2 linked regions of the Sphaerisporangium krabiense genome follow. The protein of the gene in region 2 interacts with the protein of the main gene of each other region in a pairwise test. Links are inferred from orthologs where the notes say so. Each region holds a gene or a part of one and is shown on either strand. Other genes may lie near its edges.

What was found.
Region 1: the proteins of BJ981_RS01110 (region 2) and rsfS interact in binary tests that used the Escherichia coli proteins (3 or more experiments, as listed by UniProt). The link is inferred for Sphaerisporangium krabiense from one-to-one orthologs.

What each region holds. Positions count from the first base shown.
Region 1 is NZ_JACHBR010000002.1:82,121-85,312, forward strand. What follows is about bases 314-3,191. They hold rsfS (ribosome silencing factor), read left to right. Parts: upstream 314-1,487; coding sequence 1,488-1,895; downstream 1,896-3,191. Other genes in these bases: BJ981_RS28440 (hypothetical protein), read right to left, coding at 314-500; BJ981_RS28445 (arginase family protein), read left to right, coding at 572-1,378; BJ981_RS28455 (histidine phosphatase family protein), read left to right, coding at 1,888-2,544; BJ981_RS28460 (SPFH domain-containing protein), read left to right, coding at 2,729-3,191. Also shown: more of BJ981_RS28440, read right to left, coding at 1-313; more of BJ981_RS28460, read left to right, coding at 3,192-3,192. UniProt on the Escherichia coli protein: Functions as a ribosomal silencing factor. Interacts with ribosomal protein uL14 (rplN), blocking formation of intersubunit bridge B8.
Region 2 is NZ_JACHBR010000001.1:247,909-251,221, reverse strand. What follows is about bases 212-3,210. They hold BJ981_RS01110 (ATP-binding protein), read right to left. Parts: upstream 2,250-3,210; coding sequence 1,173-2,249; downstream 212-1,172. Other genes in these bases: BJ981_RS01105 (DUF4132 domain-containing protein), read right to left, coding at 2,246-3,210; BJ981_RS01115 (DUF5682 family protein), read right to left, coding at 212-1,170. Also shown: more of BJ981_RS01115, read right to left, coding at 1-211; more of BJ981_RS01105, read right to left, coding at 3,211-3,313.

The sequences.
Region 1 (3,192 bases), on a different replicon or contig from region 2:
CATTCGGGGGAGTGTAAATAGTCGTCCACCGGCGTGGACGCGTCGAACTCCGGCATATAGGTACCGATCACGCCCTTGTCCAGCACGCCGTCGACGATCACGCCCGACTCCCGCAGGATCAGGATGGGCAGGCCGAGCTGGAAGGCCATCGCCGGCTCGATGTGGGACCACGGGCTCGTGAGCCATTGGCCGGTGATGGGGCGGGGCGGACGGTCCGGCAGGTCCGTCAGGTGGTTCACGACGGCCCGCTCGATGTAGGTGCGGCGGAACGCTACGGTGATCATGCCGTTCGACTCCAGCATCAAACGGCGGATCGCTTTCAGGGGAGCGTCCATGTCGTAATCGGTCACGCCCAAAGTGCGCGGCGCGAAACCCCGGTCGTCGAGATACGCGCGGAGCGCCTCGATGAACTCTTCCTGCCGGGAGTTGCAAGGGTTCGGATGGCTCAGAAAGACGGAGATCTTGAACCTGGGCCGGGAGGCTGACCACCTGCTGGGCACGGGGGCAGGCTACCGCGATCCGCCGCGATAAACCTGCTGACATGACGATGCCATTCTCCTATCGTCGCCCCATGACGACGGTCTTAAGCGTGCCGCAATGGCAGGGATCCGGGGCCGAGGGGGCGCCGCGGCTGGCAGAGGGCGCGCGGCGCGCCGCGGAGCTGCTTCCGGACGGGGCGCGGGTGACGGTGCCGGTGCTGGAGGCGGCCGGGGAGCACCGGGACGGGGTGCGGGCGCTCGACGTGCTCGTGGAGAACCTGCGGCTGACCCGGAAGGCCCTGGACGGGATCGACGACGTGGTGGTCACCGTCGGCGGCGACTGCGGCGTGGACCTGGCGCCGATCGCCGCCGCGCGCGCCCGGTACGGCGACGAGCTCACGGTGCTGTGGATCGACGCCCACCCCGATCTCTACCTGCCGCACACCGTCCCGACCGGCGCCTTCCACGGGATGATCCTGCGCACCCTGCTCGGGGAGGGGCCCGCCGAACTGGTCCCCGCGCGCCCGCTGGCGCCCGAGCAGGTGATCATCGCGGGCCTGCGGGCGGGAGACCCCGTCGAGCGCGAGTACCTCGGCAGAGCGCCCGTCCGGACCTACGGCGTGGCCGAGCTGGACAAGGCGGTCGACGGACTCAGCGGGCCGGTGTACGTGCACATCGACCTGGACGTGCTGGACCCGCAGTCGTTCCGCTCCGTCTGCTACCCCGAACCGGACGGGATCGTCCCCGAGGCGCTGGCCGAGGCGGTGGCGCGGCTCGATCACGTCGTCGGGGCCGCCATCACCGAGCACGCGCCGCCCGACGGGCCGGCCGACCCCGGCGAGGCCGAGGTGATCCGCCGGATCGCGGCGGCGCTGCCGGTGTGGAACGGCGGCCGGTGAACGTCGAAGTGGTAAATGCCAGCGGGCCGTTGGGCCAAGCCACGCGGGAATCGCTAGATTGGATTGTACCGTCGAGGCCAGAATCCGCACCGGAGGAACAACCCACATCGTGACAGCATCTGAGAGATCGCTCCAGCTCGTGGCCCTCGCGGCCGAGGCCGCGGCCGAGAAGCTGGCCGACGACATCATCGCCTACGACGTGAGCGAGCAGCTGGTCATCACCGACGCCTTCCTGCTCTGCTCCGCCTCCAACGACCGGCAGGTCCGCGCCATCGTCGACGAGATCGAGGAAAGGCTGCGAATCGAGGCCCACGCCAAGCCGGTGCGGCGCGAGGGGGAGCGGGAGGGACGCTGGGTGCTGCTGGACTTCCTCGACATCGTGGTCCACGTCCAGCACGAGGAAGACCGCACCTTCTACGCCCTGGAGCGCCTCTGGAAGGATTGCCCCGCCATCGCCCTCCCGGACAGCGTCACGCGGGTGGCTGCCCAGCGGTCACGCGGGACGGCAGGTGAGTGACCGGCGGGGCGCAGGCCGCCGCGTCGTCTTCTGGCGTCATGGGCAGACGCTCTGGAACGTCGAGCACCGGTTCCAGGGCCACACCGACATCCCCCTGGACGAGACCGGCCTGGCGCAGGCCGGCCGGGCCGCCGCGCTGCTCGCCGCCCTGCGCCCCTCGCTGATCGTCTCCTCCCACCTGCGGCGCGCCCAGGACACCGCGTCCGCGCTCGGCACCCTCGCCGGGCTGGACGTCAAGGTCGACAAGGATCTGCGCGAGCGCGGCGGCGGCGAATGGGAGGGCCTGACCCGCACCGAGATCGCCGCCGGGTGGCCCGCCGAGTACGCCGCCTGGGAGGCCCCGGGCGGCGAGGCGGTGAGCGAGGTCGCCGACCGGGTCGTGGGCGCCACCCGCCGCTGGCTCGCGCACCTGGAGGACGGCGGCCTCATGGTCGTCGCCTCGCACGGCGCCGCGATCCGCCTCGGCCTCGCCCGCCTGCTCGGCCTGCCCGAGGGGCTCTGGTCGATCCTCGGCGGCCTCGGCAACTGCGCCTGGTCGGTCGTCCACGAGGGCAACAGCGGCTGGCGCCTCCTCGAGCACAACGCCGGAACGCTTCCGGAGCCGGTCAACAGCGACGACCGCCCCGAATCCGCCCCCATCGCGACCTGACCCCCGCACGTCGACAGGCCCGGCGCGGACTCCGCGCCGGGCCTTCGTCATGCGCCCGCCGGGGTTCGCACCGGCCCCGGGTCGGCGACCGGCCGTGACGGACGGGGGCATGGCGCGGATTACGATGACAATGTGTGGCCGGCCACATGTTCCATCGGGCCGGCAGGCACCCAGGGGGTGCGAAATGACCATCTTCTATGTGATCCTCGTGGTCCTGATTCTGGGCACGGCGTTGCTGGCGACGGGCGTGCGCGTGGTCCGGCAGTTCGAACGGGGCATCGTCTTCCGCTTCGGTCGCGTGCGACCGGCGATCCGCGGACCCGGGCTCGCGCTGCTCGTGCCGGTCGCCGACCGCCTGGAGAAGGTCAACCTGCAGATCATCACGCTGCCGGTGCCCGGCCAGGACGGCATCACGCGCGACAACGTGACGGTTCGCGTGGACGCCGTCGTCTACTTCAACGTCGTCGACCCGATGCGGGTGACCATCGACGTGCAGGACTACATGTCCGCCATCGGCCAGGTCGCGCAGACCTCGCTGCGGTCGATCATCGGCAAGAGCGACCTGGACGACCTCCTGTCCAACCGGGAGCAGCTCAACCAGGGCCTGGAACTGATGATCGACAGTCCGGCGCTGGGCTGGGGGGTGCA
Region 2 (3,313 bases):
GAGCCGTTCCTCGCCCGGATCGCCCAGTACCGCGAGAACCGCGTGGGCCAGCGGTGGCAACGGAGTCGAGGGATGCAGGCGGCCCACCCGGTCGCCGCTGAGGGCCGCGATCATCTCCACGATCACGGGATGAGCGCCGGCGCGCAGCGGGCCGCGGGTCGCCCAGGGCAGCGGGGTCTCGATCGCCTCGTTGACCAGCGCGCCGGCCAGGCCGTCCAGCACGTCGACCCGGGCCGGACGCGGGTGGCCGCGCATCGCCGCGATCCCGTCCGCGGTGATTCGGGCGGCGATCAGGTCCGCGGTGGACACCGGCTGGCGCCGGGCGCGCAGCCGGGCCGTCACCGCCTCGGTGAGCCTGCGGGCGGCCTCGGCGGGGCCGGACTCCCACAGATGCTGGTAGTAGCCCGGCGACGGCATGCCCGCCTGGTAGCCGTCGAAGGCGTCCAGCCGCCGGAACGAGTACGGCACCAGGTAGCTGCCGACGACCGCGTCCGCGGGCGGCCGGGGCACCTCCGGCCAGTTCCGGTCACCCCGCTCGGCCAGCCGGATCAACGCGGGGCGGTGGAAGCCGCCCGTGACCACGACCACCGGCCTGCCGCCCGCGTCGGCGGCGGCGGCCCGGATCCACCGCGCCATGTACGCCTCGCGGGCCATGTCGTCCGAACCGGCCGGGGTGTCGCCGCGCACGAGGTCGAAGTAGGCGGCCAGCCGTTCGGCGAGCCCGTCGGCCGGCTGGATCTCGAACAGGTGGTCCCACAACGCGTCCACGTTGTCCACGGCGAAGGCGCGGCACAGCCGGCCGGTCACCTCGCCGTAGCGGGCCTCCGCGTCGGCGTACCGGTTGCGGACCTCCGCCAGCGCCGGATGCCAGGCCGGCAGGTCGATGAAACGCAGCTCGGCGCCGGCGTCGCGGCCCGCGGCCAGCGCGGTCCATTCCGGGGAGTAGTCGCACAGCGGCGTCCATGAGCCGTGCCGCCGTTGCGGATCCCGGTAGCCGGTGTAGACCGCGATCGGCAGCTCATGCCCCAGCAGGAGCTCGTCCATCCGGTGGTTCATGTCCGCCGGGCCCTCGACCAGCACGTACGCGGGCCGCAGGGAACGGATGGTGTCGGCGACCAGCCGGGCGCAGGCGGGGCTGTGGTGCCGCACGCCGAGGAACGTGACGGCCATCGTCAGCCCGGCAGCAGGTGACGGGCCTCGTGCAAGGCCTTCCACTGGTCTCCGTGCCGCTTCCGCTCCAGATATCTGCGGAGTTTCGCCAGGTCCTCCGGGTTGTCCTTGGCCGCCGTGCCGGCCAGGCAGGAGACCAGGTCGGCGGCGTCGCCGGGCTCCCCGCGCAGGAACCACCCGCGCAGCCCGACGGCATGCGCGACCGAGACGGCCTCGGCGGTGCTCATCACCCCTGACAGCCGGTCGGTGGCGTCACCGCGCGCGGTCCGCCCCTCGCGCAGCTCCCGGAACGCGGTGACCAGGACCTCCAGCACGTCGCGCCGTGGTGGCGCGCCGACGCCCGACCGCTTCAGCAGAGCGGCCGCCTCCGCCTCCACCAGCAGCAACTCGGTGTCGAAGTCGGCGATGGGGAAGACCGTCTCGAAGTTGAACCGGCGCTTGAGCGCGGCGCTCATCTCGTTGACGCCGCGGTCGCGGGTGTTGGCGGTGGCGATGACGGTGAAACCCTGCCGGGCGAAGACCATCGCCTCCGGGCCGGTCAGCTCGGGTATGGCGAGTACGCGGTCCGACAGCGGCGACAGCAGGCAGTCCTGTACTTCCAGCGGGCAGCGGGTGATCTCCTCGAAGCGCACCACCTTGCCCTCGGCCATGCCGCGCAGCAGCGGAGCGGCCACCAGTGACCGGGTGGACGGCCCCTCGGCGACCAGCAGCGCGTAGTTCCACGAGTATTTGATCTGGTCTTCCGTGGTGGACGCGCCGCCCTGGACGGTGAGCGTCGAGGTTCCGCTCACCGCCGCGGCGAGCAGCTCGGACAGCAGCGACTTCGCCGTGCCCGGCTCACCCACCAGCATCAGCCCGCGGTCGGTCGCGAGCGTCACCAGGGATCGGTCGATCAGCGAAGGGTCGCCCACGAACTTGCGGCCGATGCCCAGCTTCTCGTCCCCGAGGACGAAACGGCGGGCGGCGCGCAGGCTCAGCGCCCAGCCGGGCGGCCGGTCGTCGGTGTCGTCCTCCCGCAGCCGGGCCAGCTCGCCGGCGTAGCGGACCTCGGCAGGGGGCCGCTGGACCTGCTCGTTCATCGGGTGATCTCCCGGAGGTCGCGCAGGATCTCGGAGGCGGTGATCGGGTCGAGGCCGTCGAGGGAGACCCCCTCCAGGGTCTGCTCGTCGGCGAAGTCGGCGTAGCCGACGGCGACGCCCGGAACGAGACCGATCGTGATGGTGCCGCCGCCGGGCACGTCCCGCTCGATCCAGTACTGGATGCCGGCGTCCTGCGGCGAACCTCGCCGCCAGCCACGCCGTTCCAGGCCGAGCACCTTGCCGGTGGGGACCTTGACGGCGCTGATCTCGGTCAGCAGCGTCTCGTCCGGCTCATAGGTCTCCCGGGCCAGCTGCGGGAACGGCTGGAGGATCTCGTAGTCGGCGAACACCTGGGCCCACGCGATCGTCTTCTCGCCCAGCTCCAGCGGGTGCGCCACGCCGACCACGGCCTCGTCGGGCAGCGTCAGCGTGTCGTCCTCGATATCGGCGAAACCGCGGTCCTCGGCCACGCGTAGGGCGCCCGTGAGCCGGCCCGAGCGGTCGTAGAGGCCCCATACCAGCCGCCGCACGATGTGCCAGAGCAGCGGGTGGCCGACGAGCAGCCGCTTGAACTCCTCACCACTCCAGCGGCGCCGGTTCACCATGGCCTGCTCCAGCCGGTGGATGGTGTCCGCGGCCACGGCGCGCACGTCCTTCTTCAGCCCGGCGAACCGCCGGTAGGCGGAGGGCGCGAGCTCCGTGTCGTCGTTCACCCCCGGCTTGGGAAGGTTCTTGAGCCGCTTTCCCGCGGCGTCGGTCACGTAGGGCTTGAGCTGCTCGTCGAAGCCGACGACGAACCGCCTGCGGCCGTAGTCGAGGGTCATGCCGCCGTCGGCGGACAGCCCGAAGTCCGGCACCAGCCGGTCGGCCAGTTCCTGCGGCGTCAGGCCGAGGTCCGCGGCGACCTCGTCCATCTTCTGCCTGGCCCGCTTCCTGAGCCCGCTGAACTTGACCTTCTCGGCGATGCCGTGCAGGTGCATCAGCGCGACCTCCGAGCCGATGGCGGCCAGCAGGTCCAGACCCGCGACCGCGCGCGCGTGCCCGCCCTCACCGGGCCAGATCCT